DNA from 2 places in the Ralstonia sp. RRA genome. Region 1 is predicted to be linked to the other one. Evidence: riboswitches for the same ligand, from Rfam matches in the RefSeq annotation. Region 1 holds a riboswitch; the other holds the start of a gene.

What was found. A riboswitch is a leader RNA that binds a small molecule or an ion and turns the genes downstream of it on or off. The one in region 1 is predicted to bind glycine.
Region 2: it holds a riboswitch for glycine, as region 1 does, so the genes downstream of both, V6657_RS23895 (D-amino acid dehydrogenase) here and gcvT (glycine cleavage system aminomethyltransferase GcvT) in region 1, are expected to answer to the same signal.

What each region holds. Positions count from the first base shown of each region.
Region 1 covers NZ_CP146091.1:3,418,806-3,433,864, reverse strand. The annotation lists gene V6657_RS16505 (L-serine ammonia-lyase) at 1-315, opposite strand, end outside; gene V6657_RS16500 (alginate lyase family protein) at 407-1,525, opposite strand; gene gcvP (aminomethyl-transferring glycine dehydrogenase) at 1,683-4,622, opposite strand; gene gcvH (glycine cleavage system protein GcvH) at 4,698-5,078, opposite strand; gene gcvT (glycine cleavage system aminomethyltransferase GcvT) at 5,120-6,247, opposite strand; glycine riboswitch at 6,374-6,501, opposite strand; glycine riboswitch at 6,515-6,612, opposite strand; gene V6657_RS16480 (hypothetical protein) at 7,011-7,337, opposite strand; gene V6657_RS16475 (ESPR-type extended signal peptide-containing protein) at 7,572-11,342, opposite strand; gene V6657_RS16470 (UvrD-helicase domain-containing protein) at 11,881-14,001, shown strand; gene V6657_RS16465 (ABC transporter substrate-binding protein) at 14,532-15,059, opposite strand, start outside.
Region 2 covers NZ_CP146092.1:1,292,757-1,307,815, reverse strand. The annotation lists gene V6657_RS23920 (efflux RND transporter periplasmic adaptor subunit) at 1-908, shown strand, start outside; gene V6657_RS23915 (CusA/CzcA family heavy metal efflux RND transporter) at 963-4,130, shown strand; gene V6657_RS23910 (response regulator transcription factor) at 4,276-4,881, opposite strand; gene V6657_RS23905 (ATP-binding protein) at 5,013-6,626, shown strand; gene V6657_RS23900 (hypothetical protein) at 6,627-7,016, opposite strand; glycine riboswitch at 7,230-7,324, shown strand; gene V6657_RS23895 (D-amino acid dehydrogenase) at 7,470-8,723, shown strand; gene V6657_RS23890 (FdhF/YdeP family oxidoreductase) at 8,780-11,071, opposite strand; gene V6657_RS23885 (AAA family ATPase) at 11,171-13,960, opposite strand; gene V6657_RS23880 (bestrophin family ion channel) at 14,242-15,059, opposite strand, start outside.

The DNA.
Region 1 (15,059 bases):
CACCGCGTGACGGCCCAGCAGCGACAGCGACTGCGATTTACGCAGTTCCGCCAGCTTGCTGTCGATGGTGTCGGGGTCGATGGTGTCCGGCGCCTCGCCCATCAGGCCGAGGATGACACCGCGATCGGTACCGTGGCCCTTGCCAGTGGCGCCGAGGGAGCCATACAGCTCCACGCGCACGCTGGTCACTTGCGGCATCAGCCCATCGGCTTCGAGAGCCGAGGCGAACATCAGCGCGGCGCGCATCGGGCCGACGGTGTGCGAGCTGGACGGGCCGATGCCAATCTTGAAGAGGTCGAAAACAGAAACAGCCATGGGGTAAGGCTCCGGGGGGCGTTAGGGTGCAAGTTGGCTTTTGGCCACTTGCACTGGGTTATGCGTACCCGCTGTTGAAATTGTGCGCCGATCAGCGGGCCGCGCACAGCGCCAGCCAATCGGGCGCAGTGGCAGCCAGCCGTTCGGCCAGCGGGCGGTAATTCGGGTCTAGCCGCGCAGCCTGCCAGTACAGCGTGCCGGCGCTCTTCGGCTCCCACAGTCCGGAGAAGCCGGGCAGGCCAGCATCAGCACGCTTCTTGTCAAAGGCGACGTGCGAGTGGACGTATTCCTCATGCGTGCGGCTGCCGTCGGCATACGGCGTGAGCCAATCGATGGCGGCAGCCAACGTGGCGCCGTTGCTCGCGCGCTCGCGCAGCCAGTGCTGGCCGAATGGCTGCACGGCAATCGCGGCCATCGTCAACGGCTCCAAGTCGTAGACGACGTAGTGCAGCGCATCGCGGTCTTCAAAGTCTTCTACCGAGCCGTCCGGGCGCACGTTGTTGGCAAGCTGCTGCAGGAACAGGCGATGTGTCTGCTCAATCAGCGCGCGGTCGCCCAGCGCGGCGGCCGACATCGCCATCAGCTTGATGCGGTGGCTCTGCCAGTTGTTGATCCACGTGTGGGAAAGCGGCTGGCGGGCGGCGTCCGTGCGCCCGATGTAGCCCTCGGCCAGCGTGCGCAGGAAGCGTTGCGTCTCTTCCCGCGTGCCCGGCGTCAGGCCGTCACGCGCGAGTGTGTAGGCCTGAATCAACGCATCGAACTTCGTTTCGTCGATCGGGTTGAAGCTCGGTACGTAGGTGCCGACCCACGCGTGCAGGAAGGTGTCGACCTGCTCGGCGAAGCGCTTGTCGCGGGTGAGTCGCCAGGCCAGCGCGGCGTCGCGCATGACGGGGAAGTCACGCGCGGCGACCACGGATTCATCGTAGATGCCCTGATGCGGCAGCGTGCCTTCGGTGTGCAGGCGCGGCAGCGGATGCGGGGTCTGCCCAAGGTGCTCCGTTGCGCGGGCAATCAGCTTGGCGGCAGCCGGGTCGCCGGACTGCGCGGGCGAAACGCGGCGCCAGTCGTGCGTCGAGCTGGCCAGATTGTGTGCACCGGCATACACAGATGCCGCTGCTCCCGCTTGTGTCGGCGAGCACGCACTGCACACCGCAACAGCGGCAGCACAGGCAAGCAGACGAAGGAGCGGGGCGCGGTGGAGCATCGGCATGGAAGGGTCCCGTCGATCAGGTGAACTGTCGTCACCTTAAACGGCGAAGCGCCCGAAAGCGCCGGTTGTCAAAACGGGTTACAGCGATTGCGCTCGGTTACATGTGACGCGGCGGCGAAGTCGAACACCTCGCCGCCGCGTCACCTCAGGCCGGTCTTCAGTCTTGCGCGTACTCGCTCATCGGCACGCAGGCGCAGAACAGGTTGCGGTCGCCGTAGACGTTGTCGGCGCGGCCAACCGGCGGCCAGTACTTCTGCTTGCGCAGCGAGGCCACCGGGTAGGCGGCTTGTTCGCGCGTGTACTTGTGCTGCCAGTCATCGGCCATCACCACGGCAGCGGTGTGCGGCGCGTGCTTGAGCGGGTTGTCTTCGCGGTCGAATTCGCCCGAGATCACCTTGTCGACTTCGCCACGGATGGCGATCATCGCGTCGATGAAGCGGTCGAGTTCCACCTTCGGCTCGCTCTCGGTCGGCTCGATCATCAGCGTGCCCGGCACCGGGAAGCTCATCGTCGGTGCGTGGAAACCGAAGTCCATCAGGCGCTTGGCGATGTCTTCGTTGCTGATGCCCGATTCCTTCTGCAGCGGACGGATATCGAGAATGCACTCGTGCGCGACCAGGTCGTGCGCGCCCGTGTACAGCACCGGGTAGTACGGCGCCAGACGCTTGGCCACGTAGTTGGCCGACAGGATGGCCGTCTCGGTGGCGGCGGTCAGGCCGGCGGCGCCCATCATGGCGATGTACATCCACGAGATCGGCAGGATCGACGCCGAACCAAACGCCGCAGCCGACACGTTGCCGATGTTCTGGCTGGCGTCTTCACCCGAAGCCGCGCGGCCCGGGAGGAACGGTGCGAGGTGCGCGCCCACGGCCACCGGACCGACGCCCGGGCCGCCACCGCCGTGCGGAATGCAGAACGTCTTGTGCAGGTTCAGGTGCGAGACATCGCCGCCGAAGTGGCCCGGCGCAGCCGTGCCGACCATCGCGTTCATGTTGGCGCCGTCCACGTAGACCTGGCCGCCGTGGCTGTGCACGATTTCGCAGACGCGCTTGACGCCTTCCTCGAACACGCCGTGCGTGGACGGGTAGGTGATCATGATCGCCGCGAGGTTCTTGCTGTGCTCGGCCGCCTTCTTTTCCAGATCGGCCAGATCGACGTTGCCGCGCTCATCGCAGGCGACCACGACGACCTGCATGCCGGCCATCTGCGCCGATGCCGGGTTCGTGCCGTGCGCCGACGATGGGATCAGGCACACGTTGCGGTGCCCCTCGCCGCGGCTGGCGTGGTAGGCGTGGATGATCAGCAGGCCGGCGTATTCGCCCTGCGAGCCAGCGTTCGGCTGCAGGCTCACGGCGGCGTAGCCGGTGGCGGCGCACAGCATCTGCTCGAGCTGGTCGATCATCTCGCGGTAGCCCACGGTCTGGTCGGCCGGCGCGAACGGGTGGATGTTCGAGAACTCGGGCCACGTCACCGGCAGCATCTCGGCGGTGGCGTTGAGCTTCATCGTGCACGAGCCCAGCGGGATCATGGTGCGGTCGAGCGCGAGGTCCTTGTCGGCGAGGCTGCGCAGGTAGCGCAGCATTTCGTGCTCGGAGTGGTGGGCGTTGAACACCGGGTGCGTCAGGTACGCGCTCTGGCGCACCAGCGAGGCCGGATACGCATCGGCGACGCTCGCTTCGGTCTTGTCGAAGTCCGGCGCGGTGGCGTGCGCGGCGTGCGCGAAGACGTCCCACAGGGCGACCACATCGGCGCGCGTGACGGTCTCGTCCAGCGAGATGCCCAGGCGTGCGTCGTCGATCTGGCGCAGGTTGATGCCGTGCGCCTGTGCGGCGATGTGCAGGTTGGCGGTGCGCGGGCCGGTGGCGACCGTCAGCGTATCGAAGAAGGCATCGGCTTCCAGCGTGTAGCCGATCGCGCGCAGGCCGGCGGCCAGCGTGGCGGTCAGGCGGTGCACGCGCTGGGCGATGCGCTTCAGGCCTTGCGGGCCGTGGTAGACGGCGTACATCGACGCCATCACGCCCAGCAGTACCTGCGCGGTACAGATGTTCGAGGTGGCCTTCTCGCGGCGGATGTGCTGCTCGCGCGTCTGCAGCGCGAGGCGGTAAGCGGAGTTGCCTTGCGCATCGATCGTCACGCCCACCAGGCGGCCGGGCATCGAGCGCTTGAACGCATCACGCACGGCCATGTAGCCAGCGTGCGGGCCGCCGAAACCGAACGGCACACCAAAGCGCTGCGTGTTGCCGATCACCACGTCGGCACCCCATTCGCCCGGCGCAGCCAGCAGCGTCAGCGCGAGCAGGTCAGCCGCGGCGACGACCAGACCGCCCGCAGCGTGCACGGCGTCGGTCAGTGCCTTGTAGGTCGCCAGATCGCCCAGCAGCGCACCGTTGGCGCCCGGGTATTGCAGCAGCACGCCAAAGGCGTCGTGCTTGGCAGCATCGGCGGCCGGGCCCGTCACCACTTGCACGCCGATCGGCTCGGCGCGCGTGCGCACGACTTCCAGCGTTTGCGGCAGCACGTCGTCGGCCACGAAGAACACGGTCGACTTCGACTTGCCGATGCGCTGCAGCAGCGTCATCGCTTCGGCCGCAGCGGTGGCTTCGTCCAGCATCGACGCGTTGGCGATGTCCATGGCCGTCAGGTCGATCACCATCTGCTGGAAGTTCAGCATCGCTTCCAGGCGGCCCTGCGAGATTTCCGGTTGGTACGGCGTGTAGGCCGTGTACCAGGCCGGGTTCTCGAGGATGTTACGCAGGATCACGCCCGGCGTGTGCGTGCCGTAGTAGCCCTGGCCAATCAGGCTCTTGACCACGCGGTTCTGCCCGGCGATGCCGCGCAGCTTGGCCAGCGCGGCTTCTTCCGTCAGCGGCTGCGTGAATTCGCCCAGCGGCATCACGTCTTGGCGGCGGATGGCGGCGGGGATCACGGCGTCGATCAGCGCGGCGCGGCTGGCGTAGCCGAGCGTGCCGAGCATCTGGGCCTGCTCGTCGGCAGACGGGCCGATGTGGCGGTGCGAGAAGGCGTCGCGCGCCTCCAGGTCAGCCAAAGAGGGACGTTCGGCGGACAGCGCCGAGGAAGCGGGGTGCGGAGCGTTCATGGCAAGGGCTCGAAATTCAGGCAATGCAGCAAAAAGCCGATGCGCGGGTCAGGCACATCGGCTTGAAGGACCGGCTTAGCCGATCTTGGCGGTGTACTGCTCGGCCGACAGCAGGGCGTTCACGTCGTCGGCGTTGGTCGGCTTGATCTTGAAGAGCCACGCGGCGTAGGCATCGGCGTTGACCGACTCGGGCGCGCCCGAAGCGTCAGCGTTGTTGGCGATGATCTCGCCCGACACCGGGGCGTAGATGTCGGACGCAGCCTTGACTGATTCCACCACGGCAATCGCTTCGTCCTTGGCGACGGTGCGGCCAGCGTCCGGCAGCTCGAGGAACACGATGTCGCCCAGCGCGTCTTGCGCGAAGTCGGTGATGCCGATGGTCAGCGTGCCGTCGGCTTCAACGCGGATCCACTCGTCGTGTTCGGTGTACTTCAGATCGGCGGGGATGTTGCTCATGAAAGGTTCTCCGGAAGATTTGGAATGAGTGGAATTCGGGTTCAGCTAACCAGCGCCTTGCCATTGCGCACGAACGGCAGTTTAACCACAGTCGCGGTCAGCTTGCGGTCGCGGATCTCGACCTGCACGTCGGTGCCGATGGCCACGTCCTTGGGCAGGCGCGCCAGCGCGATGGACAGCGACAGGCTCGGGCTGAACGTGCCGCTGGTGATCTCGCCGTCGCCGGCGGGGGTGATGACCTTCTGGTGGGCGCGCAGCACGCCGCCCTTGTCACGCAGGATCAGGCCGACGAACTGCTCGTGCTGGCCGCCGGCTTGCAGCGCAGCCTTGCCGGTGAAGTCGCGTTCGCTTTGCAGGTCGACCGTCCAGGCCAGACCCGCGTCGAGCGGCGAGACGTGCTCGTCCATGTCCTGGCCGTAGAGGTTCATGCCGGCCTCCAGGCGCAGCGTGTCGCGTGCACCCAGACCGGCCGGGCGGACGCCGGCTTGCAGCAGGCGCTCCCACACGCCGGCGATCTGCGCGGCGGGCACGACCAGTTCGAAACCGTCTTCACCGGTGTAGCCGGTGCGCGCGACCATGATCTCGCCCACGCCATCCACAGTGACGAAGCCGGCGTTGAACGGCTTGAGCGCTTCGCCCACGGCCTGCGTGCCGGGCAGCGCGGCGTAGGTCTTGGCGCGGGCGTTCGGGCCCTGCACAGCCAAGATGCCCAGCGGCTCCGCTCCAGCGTTGTTGTCGGAGCGGCGCGGCGTGATGGTCACGTCGGTGCCGGCAGCGGCGTTCTGCGCGACGATCCATTCGAGGTCGGTCGGCGCGGTACCGGCGTTGACCACCAGGCGGAACCAGTCTTCGCGGAAGAAATAGACGATCAGGTCGTCGATCACGCCGCCCTTGGGGTTGAGCATGCAGCTGTAGAGCGCCTTGCCCGGGGTTTGCAGCTTGTCGACGTTGTTGGCGAGCAGCCCACGCAGGAAATCGCGCACGCGCGCGCCGGTGAGGTCGACCACGCACATGTGCGAGACGTCGAAGATGCCGGCGTCTTGGCGCACGGCGTGGTGTTCTTCGATCTGGGAGCCGTAGTTGACGGGCATGTCCCAGCCGCCAAAGTCGACCATGCGGGCGCCCAGCGAGCGGTGGATGGCGTTGAGCGGCGTGTGTTGGAGCGTCATGGAATCTCTCGGCTTGGGCGCCGCCGGTGGCCTCGGCAGGGCGCGTTATTCGGGACCAGAAAAGCAAAAAGGCCACCCGCGCAGCCTGATGCCTCATGGTGACGCCATGAAGATGCAAGCTGCGCGGATGGCCCCTCTGTCCTTGGTACCTGAGAGATTGCGAAGCGGGGCGCATAGCGGTGCGCGCCGTTCGTGAGCCCCTTCGGTGGGCGCCTGCAGTGGTCGTGCAGCGCCAGCTCTCCAGAGTGCGGTCAGACGCATGTCTGGCCGATCCGCCCGGTCCTTGGTGCCTGAGAGTTTTCGGGTGCTACCCCTTCGGCGGTGCCTGGCCGTGTGCGGCGGGCACGCTCTCCCGGATGGATGGGCGGAATTTACGGAAGGGGGATGGGATTGTCAATTAGGAGGATTGGCTGGGGCAGTGTTCCTGGGTTTGGTTTTCTTGTTGGTGGTCCATCCCCTGTTTCATCCCCTGCCGGGGCTGACTCACTTTCTTTGTCTTGCCAAAGAAAGTAAGCAAAGAAAGGCGCGCCCAAGATGGCGACCCATCCCTTGAATTTGTGTAACCGGGCGGAGACGGGGAAAACTCGCTGCGCTCAGACAGTTCCCCGTCTTTTTTCCGCCCGCTTACACAAATTCAAGGCGCCATCTAGGGCAGGGACGTCAAAAGCGAAACGCCAAAGACAACGGCCACACCCTCGGGGCATTGGCGGTTTCGCCTTGCCCCGGGGTGTGGCCGGTGTGCGGGTCGGTGGTCAGCCGGTGATCAGTTGCCGATCTGGCGGCTCACCTTGTTTTCCTGCTGGTTCAGCGTGCGTTGTTCCTGCTTGGTGATGTGGCCACCATTTTGAGCGGCCATGTCGCGCTCTTCCTGGCGAATCTGGCGGTCTTCCTTGTGCAGCGCCTTGGCCTGGCCCTTGGTGATTTCGCCTTCCTTCACCTCGTTGTGGATGCGCTTGTTCTGGTTGGCGAGGCGGTGATTCACTTCCGCGCGACGCGGGTGGTCTTTCTGCCATTGCGTTTGGGCGAAAGCCCCCGTGGTAGCAGACAGAGCAACGGCGGTCACAGCCAGGACTTTGACGATGCGGTTCATGGTTTTCTTCCTCCGGTGAGCGACCGACCGATTCAGCCGCTGTCCTGCCTATAACGGACGGTTTTGGCCGAAAGCTGACGGCCACCGTGTAACCGCGCGTAAGCCGTGTAACCCCACAGGGAAAAGCGAGGGGAGCAAACGAGTGCGGCGCCGACGGGTGCGCCCCCATAAGGAAAAAACGGACGCGCCCGTGAGGTGCGCGTCCGTCAACTTCAAGCCATCAACGTGGTCGGCTTACCAACCGTAGCCTGCGCCCACGCCAACGTTGTACTCGCTGCCGCCGGCAGTGGAGCCGCCGATCGTGACCGTCGCACGGTTACCGATCTTGCGCTGATAGCCGATCGCCAGCGCCGTCTGGCCTCGGTAGACACCCGTGCCGATCGCCATGCGGTTGTCGGTCTGTAGACCGGCCGCGCTGGCAATCATGGTCGACATGGCCGCGTTCATTGCGCCGACGCGGTTGACCTTGGTGTCGACTTGGTTGATTTGACTTTGCAGGTTGTTCACGCTGCTTTGCATGTCAGCCTGCGCACGGAACAGCTGGCCACCGTTGACGGCTTCCTTGCTGCTCTCGGTGATGGCGCCGTCGGCAACATTGGTGATCGCCCGTTCGTTACCCACAGAACCAACCGATACGGTATTGGCACCACTCGTGACCGAACCCGCCCCAAGCGCGACGCTATTGTCGTGCGACGCAACCGCGTTGGCACCAGCGGCTGTGGAGTTGTTACCGCTTGCCACGGCCGCTTCCTTGCTGGCTCCAGTTGCGCCCTTGCTAGCGAACATGGGGTTGGCCTGGCCGCCTGCCCCGCCTTCTCCACCACCACCGGCCGGGCCGCCGCTACCGCCTTCCAGCGCGCCAACACGGGTGTCCAGTGCGCCGAGCGCAGCGCCCACGTTGTTGTACTCCTTGCCATCCGAGAACTTGTAGGTCGGCCCAGTCCATACGCCACCAGTGTACGAAGCGTTGCCGCCCAGCGCCTTGGCCATGTCCTGGTACGTTCCATACAGCTGGCTGCCATTGACGGCCTGCATGCTGTTTTCAAGCACTGCGCCGGCCCTCACATTGTCGAGCGTGGTGCCATCGGCGCCTGCTAGGCGAGCGGCGGACTGGTCTGCCGCTGTATACAGCACCGCATTGCTGGTGACCGAGCCGTCCTCACCTTGGCCCACCAGACCGGCATCCTTGAGCTGCTTCAGGTTGACGGCGTCAGTATCGTCGGTACCTGCGGCGACGTTCTTGAGTTGCACAGGCGACGAACCCTTGAACGTCACGCTCGTACCACCGGCGTCGTATTGCACGGCGCTATTGGCCAGCGCCTGGATGGGCTTGAGTTGCCCCATGTTGACGGCGTCGTTGTTGTTCACGCCATCCGCGACGTTCGACAGCTTGACCGGGGCCATGGCAGGCGTGCCATCGGCTTTCAAGCCGCCCAGGGTGATGCTGTCTTTCTTGTCGCTGTCGTAAGTCACGGCGTTGGCCAGCTTGCCGTCGTCACCCACCAGACCCGCGTCCTTGAGCTGTCGTACGTTCACGGCGTCGGTGTCATCCGTCCCAGCCGCCACGTGGGTCAGCTTGCGGTCAATGGCGTTGCCGTCCGCATCCTTGCCGGCAAAGTTGACTTCGGTGCCGTCAGTATCTTTGCCCACCGTGATCGTGCGGCTAGTTTTGTCTTGCTGAACCAGGCCGATCGAGCCTTCGCCGATCTTCGTACCCAGGTCGTCGATGGCCTCGGCATTGCTGACGATGTTGTTGTTCAGACTGCTCAGCGCATCGCCCACGTTGTCAAACGTGTCTTTGCCAGAGATCGGATCGGGGCTTAGAACGTAGGTCGGCTTGGTGACCTTGCCGTCTGCGTCGACCGCCGCCTTGCCGCCCAGTGCGTCGGCCACCGACTGTGCCGTGCCGTGCAGTTGGCTACCGTTGATGGCCTCGGTGCTCGTCGCCGCGACGTTGCCGTTGGCGACATTCGAGAGCTTGACCGGCGTACCGGCATTGCCGAGCGCGATGCTGTCCTTCGCGGTGCTGTCGTACTTGACGGCCAACTGGTCAAGATTGCCTACCGATCCTTCGAGTTCACCGATCTTGGTGGTGTTGTCAGCCGTGCGTTTGTCCAGGTTGCCGAGCGCATCGCCCACCGTCTTGTGCTCGCTGCCGTCATTGAAGTTGTACGTCGGGCCTGTGATCGTGCCATCTTCGGCAACGCCAGCGCCACCGCCCAGTTGTTTGGCGAGCTCGTTTGCCGTGGCGTTGCCCGCAACGATGGCGGCATCGCGTGCGGCACTCGCCGTGGCATTCATCTGACGTACGTTGACGGCATCGGTCGCTGCCGTGCCGTCGTTCACATTGGTGATCTGACGCTCACTGCCCGCTGCGCCCACCGATACCGTGGAGGCACGCTCCGCTGTCGAGTTGGTACCCAAAGCGACCGAATTTTCTGCCGTATCGGAAACCGCGCTGTTTGCACCGATGGCGATCGCGTTGTTAGCGGTGGTCTTGCTGCCGGTCCCAATGGCAACGGACCCATTGCCAATGGCGCTTGTGTTATTGCCTACGGCAACGCCGCCTGCGCCAACTGCGCCCGCCCCCGCGCCGATCGCTGTGGATGCCGTGCCGCCTGCGATGCTGGCGCCACCGACTGCCAGCGCATCCCTGCCCGTTGCAGAAGCGTTGTCGCCCTGGTCACCCGCGTTGTATGCAACATACTTGCTGGCACCCGTGGCCTTTTCCAACTGGCCCAGGTTGACAGCGTCCGTGGCATTCGTGCCATCGGCCACGCCCGTCAGCCTGCGGTTGAGCACACTCCCGCCGGTGCCCCGGCCGGCAAAGTTGACGGTTGTGCCGGCGTTGTCCTTGGCCACCGTGATGTCCGCCGAGCTGTTGGCCTGCTGCACCAAGCCGATCGTGCCCGCGTTGATCTGGGCCGTCAGGTTCGTGATGGCAGTCGCGTTGGTCGTCGAACGGCCGTCCAGTGCCTCGATCGCACCGCCAACGTTGTCAAAGTCGGCGCCGTTGACGGCATACTTGGGTGCGCTGATCGAGCCGTCGGCGTTCACACCGGCTCCACCACCGAGCGCGGTCGCAACCGAGTTGCTGACGTCGTAGAGCTGCGTGCCGTTGATGGCGTCCGAGCTGGTGTCGGATACTGCGCCCGCCGTGACGCCGGTCAACCGGCGCGTGATACGCGCGGTGCCGCCGACAGCCGTGCCCATGATGTTGACCGTGTCGCCCGCGCTGGTGGCGCCCACCGAGATGGTGGCCGTGTTGTTGGCCTGGCGCACCAGACCGGCCGTGCCATTGGTCAGCGCGGTAATGTTGGTGGTGTTGGTGTTCGTGCGGCCGTCCAGGTTGGTCAGCGCACCATTGACGCTGGGGTAGGCCGTTCCGCCCACCGTAAACGAGGGGGTGGCGATTGTGCCGTCGGTGCCGACGGTTGTTCCCAGTGCAGAAGCGATGGCCGCGGCGTTGGCGTCCACCACCGTCTTGACTGCGTTCACCTGCGACACGTTAACCGCGTCGGTCCCCGCCGTGCCGTTGGCCAGGCCCGTGATCTTGTTGTTATTGAGGTTGGCGCTCGCGTTGAACGTGATCGGCCCGCCGAGCAGCGTGATGCCGCCCTGGCCGACGAGTTCCAGGTGGCCGTCTTGGTAGCCGCTGATACGTGCAGTCGAGTTTTGAACGCCATTGGTTCCTGCATTCGTGCCACTGTTATGCAAGGAAAATGCGTAATTCCCATTGGTATTGCAGTTCATGTTGTTTGCCGAGGAACTGTAACCGTAGGCTGAGCCGATGTTGGTGCCTGCAGCGCTCCCCGGGCACAACTGCAAACTGCCACTGCCGTTGGCCTGCGAAAACGCGACGCCGCTGGGTGCCGCCAGCCCCAGGGCAACGGCAGCCAGGCTCGCCAGGCTGACGGATTTTTTCTTGCGCCCCTTGGCCAATTCAGATGCCACGACCCATTTGCCCGTACAGGCATTCAAAACAACGCGATACGTCTTATTCATGTGACTCACCCTGATTTCGATTCAATGTGGAATTCCTTGCCGGGCCACACGGTTTGCCGGCGGCCCGGAGTGTGGTGAATCCACGAAGTGAGTTCTGTTCTATTTGGTCGCCTTGATCAAAAATTGATATCGAATCGAAAATCAGAATTCCCTGAGAAACTCGATCGATCGTAGAGATTGGTGAATGCCCGATGGGAGCCGCCCGCAACTAAGCGGGTATCTGATTTGGCTCAATGTGCAAATTATCCAAGCTGATAGGCGTCCAGGAGAGGCGTCGGTATGTTCTTCGGGCGGAAAAAATCTCAAAAAATCCGCCAAAAATGACATTTGAATCTCTGAGAGATTGACATTGCGTCATTTCCTACTGGTCTGATATCGATGCGACATTTCGGCTGGAACTGAGACTGAGTTCGCCTCCGTGACACCTTTGTCGGCCAAGTGCGCGCAAGCGGGCAGTCAGCGTCGGAGGGCCGCATCCTCGCGTGCTACCATCGCCTTCCGCTGTACGTTCCCGCCTGATTTCCTCCCGGCTGTTCCCATGTCTTCCAGTCTCGCCCACGGGCTCAACGCTGCCCAATCCGAAGGTGTGCACTACCTCGACGGCCCGTGTCTGGTGCTGGCCGGGGCGGGCTCCGGCAAGACGCGCGTGATCACGCAGAAGATCGCGCACCTGATCCTCGACAAGGGCTTCGAGCCGCGTCACATCGCTGCCGTCACGTTCACCAACAAGGCGGCCAAGGAAATGCAGGAGCGCGTGGCCAAGTTGATGGATGGCAAGACGCGCGAAGACGGCAAGCGCATTCCCATCAAGCAGTTGACGGTGTGCACGTTCCACTCGCTGGGCGTGCAGATCTTGCGGGCGGAGGCTGAACACGTGGGCCTCAAGCCACGCTTCTCGATCATGGATTCGGACGATTGCTTCGGCATGATCCAGGAGCAGCTGGCGACGACCGACAAGCAACTGATCCGTCGCGTGCAGAGCACGATCTCGCTGTGGAAGAACGGTCTCGTCGATCCGGAAACCGCGATTGCCGAGGCCCTCGCCAACAACAACGTCGACGATCACCAGGCCGCGCTGGTCTACCGCAACTACGTCGCCACACTGCATGCGTATCAGGCGGTGGACTTTGACGACCTGATCCGCATTCCCGCCGAGCTGTTCGCGCGCAATGAAGAGGTGCGCCTGAAGTGGCAGAACCGTCTGCGCTATTTCCTCGTCGATGAATATCAAGACACCAACGCCTGCCAGTACCAGCTTCTGAAGCTGCTGGCGGGTGGCTCGCACCTGCGCGCGCCGGCCTTCACGGCGGTGGGCGACGACGACCAGGCCATCTACGGCTGGCGCGGTGCGACGCTCGACAACCTCAAGCTGCTGCAGACGGATTTTCCGAACCTGAAGGTGATCAAGCTGGAGCAGAACTACCGCTCCACGGTGCGCATCCTGAACGCCGCCAACGCGGTGATCGCGCAGAACCCGAAGCTGTTCGAGAAGACGCTGTGGAGCGAGCACGGCATGGGCGACCCCATCAACGTCACCAGCGCCAATGATGAGGAGCACGAAGCCGAGAGCGTGGTCTTCAAGCTCTCCGCGCACAAGTTCGAGCGCCGCGCGCAGTTTCGGGATTACGCGATCCTGTATCGCGGCAACTTCCAGGCGCGGCTGTTCGAGCAGATCCTGCGGCGCGAGCGCATTCCGTATGTGCTCTCGGGCGGCCAAAGCTTCTTCGACAAGGCCGAGATCAAGGACTTGTGCGCGTATCTGCGACTGATTGCGAATGCGGATGACGACCCCGCGTTCATCCGTGCCATCACCACACCCAAGCGCGGTGTGGGCAATGCGACGTTGGAAGTGCTGGGCGCATTCGCGGGGCAGGCGAAGGTGTCGCTGTTCGAGGCGGCGATGATGGGTGGCATCGAAGGGCAGCTCGCGCCGCGTCAGTTAGAGCCGCTGCGGGTGTTCTGCGAGTTCATCGTGCGCCTGTCAGACCGCGCCGCGAAGGAACCCGCCGGCACGCTGCTCGACGAGATGATGGAAGGCATCCACTACGAGGCCTACCTGTACGACACCTACGACGAGCGCCAGGCCCAGAACAAGTGGACCAACGTGCTGGAGTTTGTGGACTGGCTCAAGCGCAAGGGCACCAAGCCCGAGAAAGAGGGTGACGAAGAGGCCACCGGTTTCGACAATGCCGATGGTTTGATGGACGAAGGCAAGAACTTGCTCGAACTCACGCAGACCATCGCGCTGATCAGCATGCTTGAAGGCCGGGAAGAGGACCCGGATGCGGTGCGCCTCTCCACGCTGCACGCGAGCAAGGGGCTGGAGTATCCGCACGTGTTTCTGGTGGGCGTTGAGGAGGGCATCCTCCCACACTGCCGTGAAGACGACGACCTGACCGACGAGAAAATCGAGGAAGAGCGGCGGCTGATGTATGTGGGCATCACACGCGCGCAACGCAGCCTGCATATCAGCTGGTGCAAGAAGCGCAAGCGCGCACGGGAGACGGTGGTGTGTGAGCCGTCGCGCTACATCGCCGAGATGAAGCTTGGGGATGATGCTGGGCCGACGCCTGAGGATTCGATGCCGGCGATGTCGCCTAAGGATCGGTTGGGGGCACTGAAGGGGTTGTTGTCGGCCAAGAAGCCGGTGGTTTCCTGATTTTTTGTTTTTGGTCCATCCCTTGTTTCATCCCCTGCCGGGGCTGACTCACTTTTCTTTGTCTTGCCAAAGAAAAGTAAGCAAAAGAAAGGCGCGCCCGAGATGGCGACCCATTCCTTGAATCTTCATAACCGGGCGGAGATGGGGAAAACTCGCTGCGCTCAAACAGTTCCCCATCTTTTTTCCGCCCGCTTACGAAAATTCAAGGCGCCATCAAGGGCCTAACGTCAAAAGAAAAAGGCCAACCCGTCGCGAGGTTGGCCTTGTCGTTTGGGCTGGCGCCTAGATGGTTTGGCTTCTGCCTTTGACTTTCCCTGCCCTATGCGGCGCCTTGAATTTCTGTTGCAAGGAGGAAAAAGAGAGGAGGCTTGTCTGAGCGCAGCGAGTTTGCCTCCTCTCCCTCCTTGCGACATAAATTCAAGGAGTCTTTCGCCGCATCGGGCGCGCCTTTCTTTGCTTACTTTCTTTGGCAAGACAAAGAAAGTGAGTCGGCCCCGGCAGGGGGCGAAAGGGGGGCAGACCACCAACGCCTAATTCCCCGTCCCTTGGATGTAGTTCAAATCCACAAACTCACTCCCCCGATTCCCCCGAGTGAAGTCCAAGGTAAATCCCCCCACATCCGCACGCGTTTGCAGCGCGCGCCGCAACTCAGCCCCGGCCGCTTTGCCACCCACTGCATTCATCGCCTGAATCAGATACGTGGCCGCGATATAACCCGACAACGTGGCCCCCGACGGTGGCTCATCCAGAAACTGCTTCATGCGTGCGATATGTTCGCGCGTGATCTTGGTATTGCCGACAGCGGGGTTGGGCACGGTCTGCGCGAGCAGCATGCCGCCGCTGTAACCGGTGCCGAGAATTTCACGCGCCACCTGCGGGTTGACCGACGAGAGCCCGACCAGGAAGCCATACCACCCGTGCTGCGCCAGCGCACGGCCGACGCTGGCGTAGGCAAGGGTATCGCCCGCGACAATGATGGCGGTCGGCTTGGTGGGGGCGACGCGCGCAGCCAGTTCGCCCGGATCGCCCGTCAGGGTGTAGAGATCAAGTGCCTCGGC
Region 2 (15,059 bases), on a different replicon from region 1:
ACCAGGGCAAGATCCGCAATGTCTTCGCCAAGATCGGCGACGACGTGCCCAAGGGCAAGCCGCTGTTCGACATCGACAGCCCCGACCTGGTGCAGGCCGAGTCCACCCTGATCTCGACCGCCGCCACACGCAAGCTGACGACGCGGGCCCTGGAGCGTGCACACCAGCTCTTCGAGATTCAAGGGCTTGCGCAAAAAGATCTGGATCAGGCCACGTCCGACCAGCAGGCCGCCGAAGCCGCCTACAAGGCCGCACGCGACGCGGTGGCCATTTTCGGCAAGAGCGCCGCGGAAATGGACCGCATCGTGGAGCAGCGCCGGATCGATCCCGTCCTGACGGTCGTCAGCCCCATCGCCGGCCGCATCACTGCACGCAGCGCGCAGCCTGGGCTGTTGCTGCAACCTGGCAACGGCACCGCACCGTTTACGGTGTCCGACCTCTCCACCATGTGGATGCAGGCGTTCGTGCCGGAAACAGACAGCCCGCTGCTGCGTGTGGGTCAGAAGGTCCAGATCAAGGTGAACGCATTCCCGAACCGCGCGTTTGCCGGGGTCGTGACAACGATCGGCTCGACGGTGGATGCGAACACGCACCGCGTGCTGGTGCGTTCGGAAATCCAGGACCCGAAGCATGAACTCCGCCCGGGCATGTTCACCTCGTTTGCGATCCGCACGGGTGAACCTACGCGCTCGCCCGCTATCCCGCCCAACGGTATCGCGCGCGAAGGCGACGGCACCATGACCGTCTGGGTGACCACCGATCGCAAGCAATTCGTGCCGCGTACGGTCCAGCTCGGACAGGAACAGGACGGGCTGGTCCAGATCGTCGACGGCGTTAAGCCCGGCGAAATGGTGGCCAGCGAGGGTGCACTCTTCCTGAGCAGCGTCGCGGCAATCAACGGCCAGTGACCCCCGGCTCTTCTTCCTGATCGGATCAATCAAGCGCTCACAAAGAGGTAGACCGTGCTGAGGGCCATTCTCAGGTTGTCGCTCACGCGCCGACCACTCATTCTGCTGTTCCTGCTGGTATTCGTCGCAGCGGGCTTGTACGCCTATTCCAAGCTCAATATCGAGGCGTATCCGAACCCGGCTCCCGTCATCCTGGAAATTACCGCGCAGCAAGCCGGTATGTCCGCCGAGGAGATGGAGCGCTATTACACCGTGCCGATGGAAGTGGGCCTGGCGGCCACGCCGGGCGTGGCGAGCATCCGCTCCACGTCGTTCTACGGCCTGTCCTTCGTACGGGTGACCTTCAATTACGGCATCGACTATTACTTCGCCTATTCGCAGGCCGCGTTGAGCCTGCAGCAGAACGTCAGCCTGCCGAACAATGTGCAGGCCCAGATCCAGGCCTCGAGCCTGGTGGGCGAAGTCCTGCGCTATCAGGTCAAGGGGCCGCCGCATTTCGGCCTGACGAACCTGCGCTCCATCCAGGACTGGGTGCTCCAGCGCCGGCTGCTGACGGTCCCCGGCGTGGCACAGGTGGTGAGCTGGGGCGGCCCGACCAAGAGCTATGAAGTCTCGGTCGACCCGCGCAAGCTCGAAACGTACAACGTGACCCTGCCGCAGATGATGACGGCGCTTGGCAACGCCAACATCAACGTCGGCGGGCGCACGCTCAACTTCGGGCAGCAGTCGATCAACATCCGGGGCGTCGGTCTGGTTGAGAACGTCAAGGACATCGGCAAGGTCGTCCTGACGCAGAACAACGGCGTGCCGGTGCAAGTCAAGGACGTGGCGACGGTCAAGATCGGCTTCGTGCCGCGGCTCGGCATTGCGGGCCGTGACAACGAGGACGACGTGGCCCTGGGCACCGTCGTGATGAACCGCACGCAGAAGACGAGCGACGTGGTGGCCCGCGTCAAGGCCGAGATCCAGAAGATCAACACCGACGGCACGCTGCCGCCGGGCGTCAAGGTCGATCTCGTCTACGACCGATCAGAGCTGGTGACCACCACCACGCACACCGTGCTGCACGCGCTGGTGTTCGGCTTCCTGCTGGTGTTCTTCATCCAGTGGATCTTCCTGGGCGACCTGCGCAGCGCCATCATCGTCGGCGTCAACATTCCGTTTGCCCTGTTCTTCAGCATCATCATCCTGGTGCTGGCGGGGGAATCGGCCAACCTGCTCTCGGTGGGCGCGGTCGACTTCGGGATCATCGTCGACGCCTCGGTGATTCTGGTGGAGAACATCTTCCGCAACCTGCAGATGCCCGCAGCCGAACAGGCGCGCATGCTGGCCAGCCGCGATGCCAGAGTGCTCGGCATGCGTGTTCCAGAACGCATCCGCATGATCTTTGTCAGCGCGCTGCAGGTGGACAAGGCGGTGTTCTTCTCGGCGGCGATCACGCTGGCCGCCTTCGTGCCCCTTTTTACGATGCAGGGCGTGGAAGGCCAGATCTTCGGGCCGATGGCACGGACCTACGCCTACGCCTTGATGGGCGCGTTGATCTCCACCTTCACCATCACGCCGGTCCTGTCGTCGTACCTGCTGCCCAAGCACATCGAAGAAAAGGAAACGCTGCTGGTGCGCGGGCTGCACCGCATCTACGCGCCGGCACTGCACTGGTCGTTGTCCAACAAGAAGATCTCGGTGGCCATCGGCGCCGCGGCGCTGGTGATCACGGGTCTGCTGATCCCGCGCCTGGGCACGGAATTCCTGCCAGCGCTGGAAGAAGGCAACCTCTGGCTGCGCGCCACCCTGCCCCAGACGGTCTCGCTCGAGGCGGGCGCGCCGACGGTGACGAAGATCCGGCAGATCCTGCTGCGCCACCCGGAAATCCGGACGGTCGTGTCCATGCATGGCCGCCCCGACGACGGCAGCGACGCCGCGGGCTTCTACAACGCGGAGTTCTACGTCCCGTTCAAGCCCTACGACGAATGGCCGGCGGGCGTGACCAAGGAAAAGATCGTGGCGCAACTGCAGAAGGAGTTCACGGATGAACTGCCGGGCGTTGCCATGAACTTCTCGCAGTACATCCAGGACAACGTGGAGGAAGGCCTGTCCGGCGTGAAGGGCGCAAACTCGGTCAAGATCATCGGGCGCGACCTGAAGACGCTGGAGTCGCTCGCTGACCAGGTCTATGCAGAGATGAATCAGGTCAAGGGCATTGCCGACCTTGGCGTGTTCCGCGTGCTGGGTCAGCCCAACCTGAACATCCGCATCAACCGGGAGGCGGCTGCGCGCTATGGGCTCAACACCGGCGATGTGAACAACATCGTGCAGGCGGCGCTGGGCGGCTCGGTGGCGACCCAGGTGGTCGAGGGCGATCGCCAGTACCAGATGCTGGTGCGCTTTGCGCCGGAGTACCGCAAAGACATCGAAGCGGTCCGCAATATCCGGGTGCCTTACACCGCGTCGAACAGCACCACGGGCTATATCCCATTGCGTGAGCTGGCTGACATCTCGCTCGACACGGGGGCGTCCTACATCTACCACGAGCGCAACGAGCGCTACATCCCGATCAAGTTCAGCGTGCGTGGGCGTGATCTGGGCGGCACGGTGGAAGAAGCGCAGGAGCGCATCGCCAAGCATGTGAAGCTGCCCGAAGGCTATCGCATCCAGTGGGCCGGCGAGTTTGAAGATCTGGAACTGGCCAAGAAACGCCTGGAGTTTGCCGTGCCCGTCAGCATGATGCTGATCCTGGTGCTGCTCTATGGCCTGTTCAACTCGGCGCGCGACAGCCTGATGGCACTGGCCGGTATTCCATTCGCCATCATGGGCGGCATCCTGGCACTGTTCCTGACCGGGCTGGACTTCAGTATCTCCGCGGCGATCGGCTTCATCTCGCTGTTCGGCGTCTCGGTGATGGACGGTATCCTGATGATCACGTACTACAACGACCTGCACCGCGAGCAGGGCATGAAGCCGACCGAGGCGATGTTCCATGCCGCGCAGCACCGGATGCGGCCGATGCTGATGACGGCGCTGTCGGCGTGTATCGGCCTGTTCCCGGCGGCCATCTCCACCGGCATCGGTAGCCAAGTGCAGCGTCCGCTGGCCACCGTGGTGGTGGGCGGCATGCTGATCGGCCCGTTGATGCTGCTGGTAATCGTGCCGGCACTGCGGATGGTGTTTCTCGGCAAGACGCCGCCGCCCGACATGACGCCACCTGAGGAGGCACCGGTCTGACGCAGCGCCCGCCTTCTGGGCGGGGTGACAACGAGGTGCTATACAGCGCGCCGTGACTCCTGCAGTCCGGCGCGCTGTTTTTTGGGGGGGATTAGTGTCGGGCCCTGCTGCGTATGAGAGCAACAAGCCCCGGAGGAGGCGGGCCTTAAAGCTTGATGATGCCGGCGGAAGACGCCTTGACCACCGCCTCGATGCGCGTGGCCACGCCCAGCTTCTGCCGCGCGTTATCGATATGAAAATCCACGGTGCGCTTGGACAAGCCGAGGATGGTGGCAATCTCGCCGGAGGTCTTGCCACGTGCGGACCAGGCCAGCACTTCCACCTCGCGCTCACTCAGGTTGACCGCCGGCAGCGGCTTGCGCGTGCGGGCGCTCTTGGCCAACCGTGTCTCGATGATGCTGCTCAGGATGTCGAAGTCGACTGGCTTGGTCACATAGTCGTCAGCCCCCAGGCGGCGGCCCTTGAGTTCGTACTCGCGTTGCGCGAACGCCGTGAGAAACACGAAGGGAATCTCGGAATAGCGCGGCGCCAGCGTGCCGAGTTTCTCCAGCAACTCGAAACCCGTCATGCCGGGCATGCTGACGTCGCACAGCACAAGATCCGGCGCGTCATGGAGAATGGCGGTCAAGCCCTGCTCTCCGTCGTGGGCCTGGTTGACCGAGAACCCGCGCTCAACCAGCTCTTCGACGATCAATTCCGCGGTTTCGCGGTCATCCTCAATACAGAGGATTTTTCGATCAGCATCGCTCATGATCATTCCGCGTCAATATGGGGGGCCATCAGCCAATGTCACGGCAGGCATAGACGCCTTGGCTGTGTAATCACGTGGCATTATCTGCCGAACTCTTCCGCTGCAGTTTGATGCATTGCTAGAAAAAGCGTATGGCACGTCCCACGCATAGCCCGGTTTCCGTGTCGACCGACACACGATTGCCCAGATTCCGTCCGTTGTCAGCACTGCGGCCCGTCCGCGTTCGGCTCTCGCTTGCCTTTGTGACGTTTCTGCTGCTGGTCATCGGCCTGGGTGCATTCAGCATTGACCAGCTTGCCAGCTTCCATAGCGTGTCATCGCAGATCAGTGGCCGCTGGCTGCAAAACAGCCGCATTCTAGGCGATCTCAACAACTACATTTCCGATTACCGCTATGGGGAAGCGGAGTACCTGATTTCGACCTCGCACGCCGATCTGGTCGCCGCAGATCAACAGGTTGCCAAGCTCGATGAATTGATCCTGCGATCGCAATCCCGGTACGAAAGAATCGAACACGATTCAGCCGAGCGTGCGCTGTACCAGCAATTCGTCATCCAATGGAATACCTACCGTGATCTGGCCAGGCGCGTGATCATCACGGCCAAGGCAGGAGACATTCGGGGCGCGAAGCAGCTCTATCACGATGAATCATGGCAGGCCTATGACCATGCCAACGACACGCTGGGCGTCCTGACCGAGCGCAGCACCGCCAGCGCAACCGCAGAAACCGAACGCGAGGCGCAGGCCTATCACGACGCACGGCAACTCATCATCGGCGCCATCATCGTGGCAACCTGCCTGGTCGTGGTTGCGGTGGCCTACCTTGCCTACGCAGTCTCCCGACCGATCGCCGTGCTGGTTGACCGCATGCACCACATCGCCAACAACGATACGCACGTCGACATCCCGGGCCTGGACCGTCGCGATGAAATCGGCGACATCGCACAGGCCGTCGCACGCTTTCGCGACAACACCATCGAACTGGGCCGCAGCAAGGACGCCCTGGTTGCACAGGCGACCGTCCTGCAGGACATGCTGGACAAGGAGCGCCGCCTGGCTGAACTGCAGCGCAACTTTGTCTCCATGGCCTCACATGAATTCCGCACACCGCTGGGCGTGATTGACGGCCATGCACAGCGGCTGATGCGCATGCGCGAAGTGCCCCCACCGGAGGTGATCGAAGAGCGATGCGGCAAGATCCGCGCGGCCGTGCAACGCATGACGCATCTGATGGACCATCTGCTCGATTCTTCGCAGTGGCTCGATAGCACGACGCCCGCAGCGATGCGGCGCACCCTGTTTCCGCTGCCGGCGTTGCTTCACGAAGTTTGCGAGATGCACCGGGACAGCACGCCCGGCGCACGCATCGAAGAACACATCGAAGCCGATGGGCCCGACACCTTCTTTGGTGACGCCAAGCTGCTCTTCCAGGCGTTCAGCAACCTGATCGGCAATGCCGTCAAATACTCGCCGCCCGGCAAACCGATTGGCGTGTATGTGCAAGGCAATGCCGAAAGCGTATCGGTGGTGGTGGAAGACCGCGGCATGGGTATTCCGGAGCGCGACATCGAGCGGCTGTTCGAGCGCTACGTCCGCGGCGGCAATGTGGCCGGCACAGTGGGTGCCGGTGTCGGCTTGTATCTGGTCAAGCTTGTGGTCGAACTGCACCGGGGCACGATTACCGTGAGCAGCGCAGAAGGCAAAGGCTCCAGGTTCATCGTGCGCCTGCCACGGCTGGAGCCCTGATCAGGCGCGCTTCGAAGCCTTGAGCGACAACGCCCATGTCACGGTGCCCACAATCGCACCGAACAGGAACGGGTACGACCACAAATTCCCGGGACCCCACTTGAGAAACGACCAAACCAAACCGACCGTCACCACAACCAGGCCCCACTGCGCGGATTTGCCCGCGAGGTGACGAATCACACTGTTGTAGAGCAGGATGCAGGACAACAAGGAAATCAGTGCCGTTAGCAATGATGTCGATCCCGTACGCACAAGCTCCCAATAGGCCCATGCGTAACGCAGGGTGAAGCCAAGCTGCAGCAACGTTGCGATGACAAGTGGTGCGCGCGTCGAATCGGTGGCGGGCGAGTTGGACGTGCTGGCGTTCTGGTCTACAGGTTTTGAATCCATCTTCCCCTCTTCTCTGTGTTCTTGCGGACGGTTTCACATCGATCGACCGGCGTAAATGCGGCGCCCAGATCGCTTGGATGCGCAGCATAGCATTCGGTCGGCACACCACCTCGGCAATCACCCGGCTTGCCGAACATCACAACCCGTGACACACTCCAACCCGCTGCCTTCACCGGCAGCACGCAGGCGCGGCGGGCGCAACACGCACCGCTGCAACACGCCGCAGGAGAGACCGGGTTGCAACGATGCCCGGCGCCGATGGAGCAACCACCCCGGAAACTCTCAGGCAAAAGGACTGTGGCGTCGACTGCGAATCTGGAGAGAGGCATGCACGGGCATGCCCACCGAAGGGGAAGGCGCCAGCGCAGCTGACGCCCAAGCTCTCAGGTCCCAAGACAGATGGGGTGAGCCGACCGGATCGTCCGGTTATGACATCACTCCATAGGGACCGCCATGACGCATATCGTCATCGTCGGCGCCGGTATTTCCGGCGTCACCACTGCTTACACGCTCTCGCAACTCGGCTATCAGATCACGGTGCTCGACCGGCATCTGTATCCGGCCATGGAAACCTCGTTTGCCAACGGTGGACAGCTTTCCGCCAGCAATGCCGAGGTCTGGAACAGCACCGGCACGCTGCTCAAAGGCATCAAATGGATGCTGCGCAACGATGCGCCGCTGCTGCTCAATCCCAAGCCGTCGTGGCACAAGTATTCGTGGATCGGCGAGTTCGTGGCGAGCATCGCCCACTACCGCCGCAACACCATCGAGACCACGCGCATGGCCATCGAAGCGCGCAAGCACCTGTTTGCGATGGCCGAGCGCGAACAGATCGATTTCGACCTGCAACGGCGCGGCATCCTGCACGTCTATCACGACAAGGCGAGCTTTACCGCAGCAGGCAAGGCCAACGCGCTGCTCGTTGCCGGCGGGCTGGAACGCCACGCCGTGAGCCCCGAAGACATTGCTGCAATCGAGCCCACGCTGCGCGGCAACTACTACGGCGGCTACTTCACCGAATCGGACGCCACAGGCGACATCCACAAGTTCACGCGCGGTCTTGCGCAGGCCTGCGAGAAACGCGGCGTGCGCTTCATGCAAGGCGTGGATGTGCGCGACGTGGAAACCACTGAACGCGGTGTGCGCTTGCTGCTGCAGACCACACTCGATGATCGCCTCTCCACCAGTGAGGCCAACGTGGTGCAGGAGATCACCGCCGATGCGCTGGTCGTCTGCGCCGGCGTCGGCAGCCGGCATGTCGCGCAGATGGTGGGCGACCGCATCAACGTGTACCCGGTCAAGGGCTACTCGATCACCGTGCATCTGGACGATGAGGCCAGCATGCAAGGCGCGCCGTGGGTCAGCCTGCTGGACGAGAGCGCGAAGATCGTCACCAGCCGCCTGGGCGCGGGCCGCTTCCGCGTGGCCGGCACCGCGGAGTTCAACGGCTACAACCGCGACATCCGCGCTGATCGCATTGAACCCCTGGTGGCCTGGACGCGCCGCAACTTTGCCATCGGCACCTCACGCGTGGTGCCGTGGGCCGGCTTGCGCCCGATGATGCCGGACATGATGCCGCGCGTTGGTCGCGGGCGGCATGCGCGCGTGTTCTACAACACGGGCCATGGGCACCTTGGCTGGACGCTCTCTGGCGCCACGGCCGCGATGATCGGCGACGTGATCGCGCGCGACTGCCCATTGCACTGATCGCCAATCCCACAACGGATCGGGCCAGCACAATCCAGGCCCGATCCGGTTGGGTGTTACGCAGTCGGGGATACCGGCGCCTCAGAGCGCAGCACCCGAACCGGCACGGACTTGTAGGACGGCGTGCCACTCTCCTTGTCGATGTAGTCCAGCGGCACCAGCACATTCGCCTCGGGGTAGTACGCCCCCACGGAGCCACGCGCAATGCTGTAGGCGATGGCCGTGATCCTCTCCAGGCGCAGCTTCCGGCCGGACACGATGGTCTCGATGTCGACCAGGTCGCCATGTTCGAGCCCGCGTGCGGCAAGATCAGCTTCGTTCATGAACAGCACGTCGCGCCGACCAAACACGCCGCGGTAGCGATCGTCCAGCGCGTAGATGGTGGTATTGTACTGGTCGTGGCTGCGCAACGTGATGAGACGCAGCACGTCCTCGCCGCCGAGGACATCGGCGTCCTCCCGCACCCCGCCGTACACGGAGAACATCGCCTTGCCCGTGGGCGTTGGCCATTGGCGCTCGGTGGGCGGCAACGGCAGGCGGAAGCCGCCCGGCGTGCGGATGCGCTCGTTGAAGCGCTCGAAACCAGGGATGGTCTTCTCGATCAGGTCGCGAACCTTGTCGTAGTCGGCAACCAGCTCCATCCAAGGCACCTTGCTGTGCGGCAACGTCGCCTTCGCCATACCGGCAACAATGGCCGGCTCGGAACGCAGGTGCTCGGACGCCGGCGTCAGCTTGCCCGCCGATGCATGGACCATCGACATCGAATCCTCAACGGTGATCGATTGCGGGCCACCGGCCTGCATATCAAGCTCCGTCCGGCCCAGGCAGGGGAATACGTAGGTTTCCTTGGCCACCAGCAGGTGCGAGCGGTTGAGCTTTGTACCGACGTGCACGCTCAGGTCAAGCTTGCCCATGGCCGGAAAGCTCTGCTCCGGATCGGGCAGTGCCACCGCAAAATTGCCGCCCAGGCAGATCAGCGCTTTCGCCTTGCCGTCGATCATGGCCTGCATGCCGTTGACGGCATCGTGCCCATGCGCCGCAGGCGGCTTGAAGCCGAACACGCTTTCAATGCGCTGGAGAAAATCGGCGGACGGCTTTTCCGTAATGCCCACCGTCCGGTTGCCCTGCACGTTGGAGTGGCCCCGTAGCGGACAAATGCCGGCACCCGGCTTGCCAAAATTGCCGCGCATCAGCAGCAGGTTGGCGATCAGGCGCACGTTGGCCGTGCCCTTGTTGTGCTGAGTCACGCCCATGCCATACGTGATGATGGTGGCGTTCGACTTGGCATAGGCCTCAGCAACCTGCTCCAACTCGGCGCGCGTCAGCCCGCTGGCCTTTTCGATGTCGGGCCACGTTGCGGCTTCCAGTTCGGCTGCGAATGCATCAAAGCCCTGGGTGTGCTCTGCAATGAAGTCGCGGTCCAGCACATCGCCTTGCGTCGCCTCCATGGCCAGGAGGGCCTTCATGATGCCGATCAGCGCGGCAGCATCGCCACCGCCATCGACCTGGTAGTACGTCGACGCGATACGGGTCGAGCCATAGGTGGCCATTTCCAGCCAGTTCTGCGGGTCAGCAAAGCGCTCCAACGCGCGCTCGCGCAGCGGGTTGAACACGATGATCGGCACGTTGCGCCGTGACGCTTCGTGTAGCGTGCCCATCATGCGCGGATGGTTGGTGCCCGGGTTGTGACCGATCGAGATGATCAGCTCGCAGTGTTCGAAATCCTCCAGCGACACCGTGCCCTTGCCGATGCCGATCGACTGCGGCAGGCCGACGCTGGTGGGCTCGTGGCACATGTTCGAGCAGTCCGGGAAGTTGTTCGTGCCGTACTCTCGCGCGAAGAGCTGATAGAGGTAGGCCGCCTCGTTCGATGCCCGCCCGGAGGTGTAGAACTCGACCTCATCGGGCTGGAGCCCGCGCAGGATCTCGCCGATGCGGTTGAAGGCGTCTTCCCACTCGACAGCGCGGAAGGTGTCTTTCTCGCGGTCGTAGACCAGCGGATGCGTCAACCGGCCCTTGTCTTCCAGTTCGTAGTCGGACCATGTGAGCAGTTCCGATACGGTGGTCGTGGCAAAGAACTCGGGCGGCACACGCTTGTTCGTCGCCTCCCAGGTTACGGCCTTGGCACCGTTCTCGCAAAACTGGAAGGTGGAGCGGTGCTCCTTGTCGGGCCAGGCACACCCCGGGCAATCGAAGCCCGTGGGCTGATTGGTCCGCATCAGCGTGATCGGCGCCTGGAATTTGTCCATCTGGTCGTGAACGGCCTGTGCCGTTGCCCGCAGCGCGCCCCAGCCGCCGGCAGGGCCGTCATAAGGCCGGATGCCGGGAACTTCGCGTCGATTTGCCATGTGAATCTCCATCGCCCCCAGCCAGGGTTGGGGGCTTGCGTTGGTAAAGCCGCGGCGCGGCCATGGGTTGAAATGAAACGGTTCGACGCACCTGATACGTCAGGCCTCAGATGTGGCGGTGCCTTTGGTGCCTTTGGTGCCTTTGCCGCTCTTTTTCTCAGCGGTGTTTTTCTCTTGCGAGAGAGGGGATTTCCCTTCCGTTGCGGGCGACGCGAGCTTGTTGAAAGTCACCGTACCGCTGTCCCTGTCGAAATCCACCTCCACGGTATCGCCCGATTTGAGCGTGTCGCTCAGAATCTCCTTGGCAAGCTGCGTTTCGATCATCTGCCGTACCTGACGCTTCAGCTCACGCGCACCGAACTCGGGTTGATAGCCCTCCTCCACCAGGTGCTCGACAAGCGCCTCACCCATCTTGAGCGTAATGTCCTGTGCCGCCGCGGTACGCCTCACCCGGTCAAGCTGGATCTGCACGATCGCGCGAATGTTCTGCCTGGACAGCGCGTTGAACACGATGATCTCGTCGATCCGGTTCAGGAACTCGGGGCGGAAGTGGCCTTTCAGCACCGGCATCAGTGCATCGCGCAGCGCCTTGTCGGTCTTGCGCTCGTCTTCGGGTCGCTCAAGGTTGTCCATGATGATCGACGCGCCAAGGTTGCTGGTAGCGATCAGGATCGTGTTGCTGAAGTCCACCACACGGCCCTTGCCGTCAGTCAGCCGGCCATCGTCAAACACCTGCAGCAGTACGTTGTTCACGTCCGGGTGAGCCTTCTCGATTTCGTCGAGCAGGATCACGCTGTACGGGCGCCGTCGCACGCGTTCGGTCAGTTGGCCGCCCTCGTCGTAGCCGACGTATCCCGGAGGTGCGCCAATCAGGCGCGCAACCGCGTGGCGCTCCATGTATTCCGACATGTCGATGCGGATGATCGACTGCTCGTCGCCAAACACCGTTTCGGCCAGCGCCTTCGCCAGCTCGGTCTTGCCCACGCCAGTGGGGCCAAGGAACAGGAAGGTGGCTATCGGGCGATGCGTTTGCCCGAGGCCAGCGCGCGAGAGCCGTACTGCATCGCTCACGGCGACGACGGCGTCGTCCTGACCGACCACGCGCTCGCGCAAGCGCTCTTCCATTTTCAGCAGCTTCTGGCGCTCTTCCTTTGTCAGCTCCGACACCGGAACACCGGTCAGGCGTGATACCACCTCGGCCACCGATGCCACCGTCACCTCCCGCGTCTCCGAACCGGTCTTGCGCTGCCAGGCTTCCATCTTCTCGTCGAGCGTAGTCTGCTTGGCGTTGATCTGCTCTTCAAACTGCTTGGCTTCATCAAAGCGCTTGCGCGACGCGGCGTAGTCCTGCTCGCGCTTCAGTTGTGCGATTTCCGCCTCACCTTCCTGAATGTCCGCCGGACGCGATGTCGCGCCAATCCGCACGCGCGCCGCTGCCTGATCAATCAGGTCGATGGCCTTGTCGGGCAGGAAGCGCGATGTGATGTAACGGTCCGCAAACTCGGCCGCGGCAACAAACGCATCATCGGCAAAGGTCACCTGGTGGTGCGCCTCCAGGCTGTCGCGCAGGCCACGCAGGATGACGATGGTCTGCTCGACGCTGGGCTCCGGCACAAGCACGGGTTGGAAGCGCCGCTCAAGCGCGGCATCCTTTTCGATGTACTTCTGATACTCATTGAGCGTGGTGGCACCGATCAGGCTCAACTCGCCGCGAGCAAGCGCAGGCTTGAGCACGTTGGCAATGTCGAGCCCGCCCTCGCCGCCGCCCTGCCCCGCGCCCACGATGGTGTGCAACTCGTCGATAAACAGGATCAGCTCCGATTGCTTGGCGGTCACTTCGTCAATCAGCTGCTTGGCACGCTCCTCAAACTCGCCGCGATACTTCGCGCCCGCCACCATCGAGTTGATGTTGACCTCCACGAGGCGCTTACCGCGCAGCACTTCCGGCACATCGCCGTTGATAATGCGCTGCGCCAAGCCTTCGACAATGGCCGTCTTACCGACACCCGGCTCGCCAATCAGCACCGGGTTGTTCTTCTTGCGACGGGCCAACACTTCAATTGCGCTTTCGATCTCCTGCGCGCGCCCAAGCACCGGGTCGAGCTTGCCCTGGCGCGCCAGCGTGGTGAGATCGCGGCCAAACTTATCGAGCGTGGGCGTGCCACTCGGCGCATCCACCCGGCCGTCTTCCGCGCCTTTTCCGACCACCTTGACGACCTTCTGGCGCAAGGCCTCCGGCGTCACTCCGTACTTCTTCAGCAACGCGCCGGCAATGCTCTCCGGCACCGCCGCCAGCCCGATCAGCAGGTGTTCGGGGCCCACATAGGAGTGCCCCAGATCCCGAGATGCCTGAAACGCATACTGGAACGCCTTCTTCAGGCGCGGTGACACCGTCGTCTTGTCCATTGACGCGTCACCGTCGTCAGTGCCCGTCTTGGCGTGTTCGTCGATATAGCTGCGGATATCCTGCGCAGAAAGCTTCAGCTCCTTGAGCAGCGCGGCACAGATATCGGTGTCCGCAAGCACGTACAACACGTGCTCGGTATCCAGTTCACGGCGATGCAGCTCGTGGGCCTTCTCCGCAGCACGCTGCAGCAGCTCAAGGGTCTGCTCGCTGAAGGCGTCGATCACGTCCACCGATTCCCGGGGGACCTCGGCAGAGAAACCTGCGCCATGCTCATCAGCGTCGCCAAACTCATCGAACAGGCGTGACAGCCCACCACCTCCGCCCCCCAACAGGGAGTCGAACGGATTGAGCATACTTTGATGCCGCATGAGTTGCCGGTAGTGGTAGTCGCAGATCGAGATTGACTTGCGCTCGCCGTCCTGCACCACGGCGACACGCGCGACGGCGGGCCGGACATTGCAAATATCGCAGAGAGTGGACACGATGCGACAACCTCCTTCTATGAGTGCGCATCTCGCACGCTGCCGTCGCAAGCGCGATGCGCTTCATGCGGATGCGGCCGTGCAAGCCTGTCCGCTTACGTTAGCTGATCGCCGTATCCGCTCCAAGGTACAGTTGACAGCCGCCGGCCTGTGTACAGCGCACTGCGCTTGTCATGGCCCCGTCATGGCACAGCAAACACGTGATCCTGCGCTGCACGGCAGGCAACGCCCCGCTGCGGGTGAAGAGCACAGAACTTGGCGCCCCCGAGGTCGAGCCATCACTAGGTCAGCAGATACCGGCGCTGCGGCACAACTTCGGGCGGAATCTCGCGATCACATAGCTCCAGGACGGACCGCTCGATCGTGCGCGTAATGGCATCGAGCGGCAACGCATTCGGCGCAACGCTGAACGGCTCGGCAACTTCATTGGCAATCGCCTCCAGTGCAATCAGCGTGTACGAGATGAACACACACAGCAGCGGCGTGAAGAACTCCGTGGAATCCACCAGGCCGAACGGCAGCAACATGCAGTACGCATATGCCGTGCGGTGCAACAGCACGCTGTAGGCGAATGGGATGGGCGTGGACGCAATCCGCTCGCAGCCGCCGAGTGTCTTGCCCATGTCGTTGAGCTGCGCATCCAGCATCCAGCGTGTTGTGTCCGAAGCCGGCGCCTCGCCTTGCAAACGGACCAGGCGGCTTCGGATGTCATTGAGGATCGCCGCGGGCCGGTAGCACTTGTGTTGCAGCGCTTGCGCCTGTTCTGCACCGAGCAGGCGCGTTAGATCGGCCGTCGGGTCCGTCTTGCGCAACTGATGCTTGAGCGCATAGACGAACGCAATCACGGTGTTGGCCACCCTGATGCGGTCAGCCTGACTCACGTGCTCCGGCAGATAGCACAGCATCTGCGAAGTCAACGCGCGGGACGCGATCAGCAGGTTGCCCCACAGGTGCCGCGCCTCATCAAAGCGTGCGTAGCTGGCGTTATTCCGGAACGACAGGAAGATTGCCAAGGCGAGGCCGAACAGCGTGAAGGGCGTCGTATTGAGCGGAATCTTCTCGCCCAGGATGCGGCCCTGTGTGATGACCGCCAAGCTGC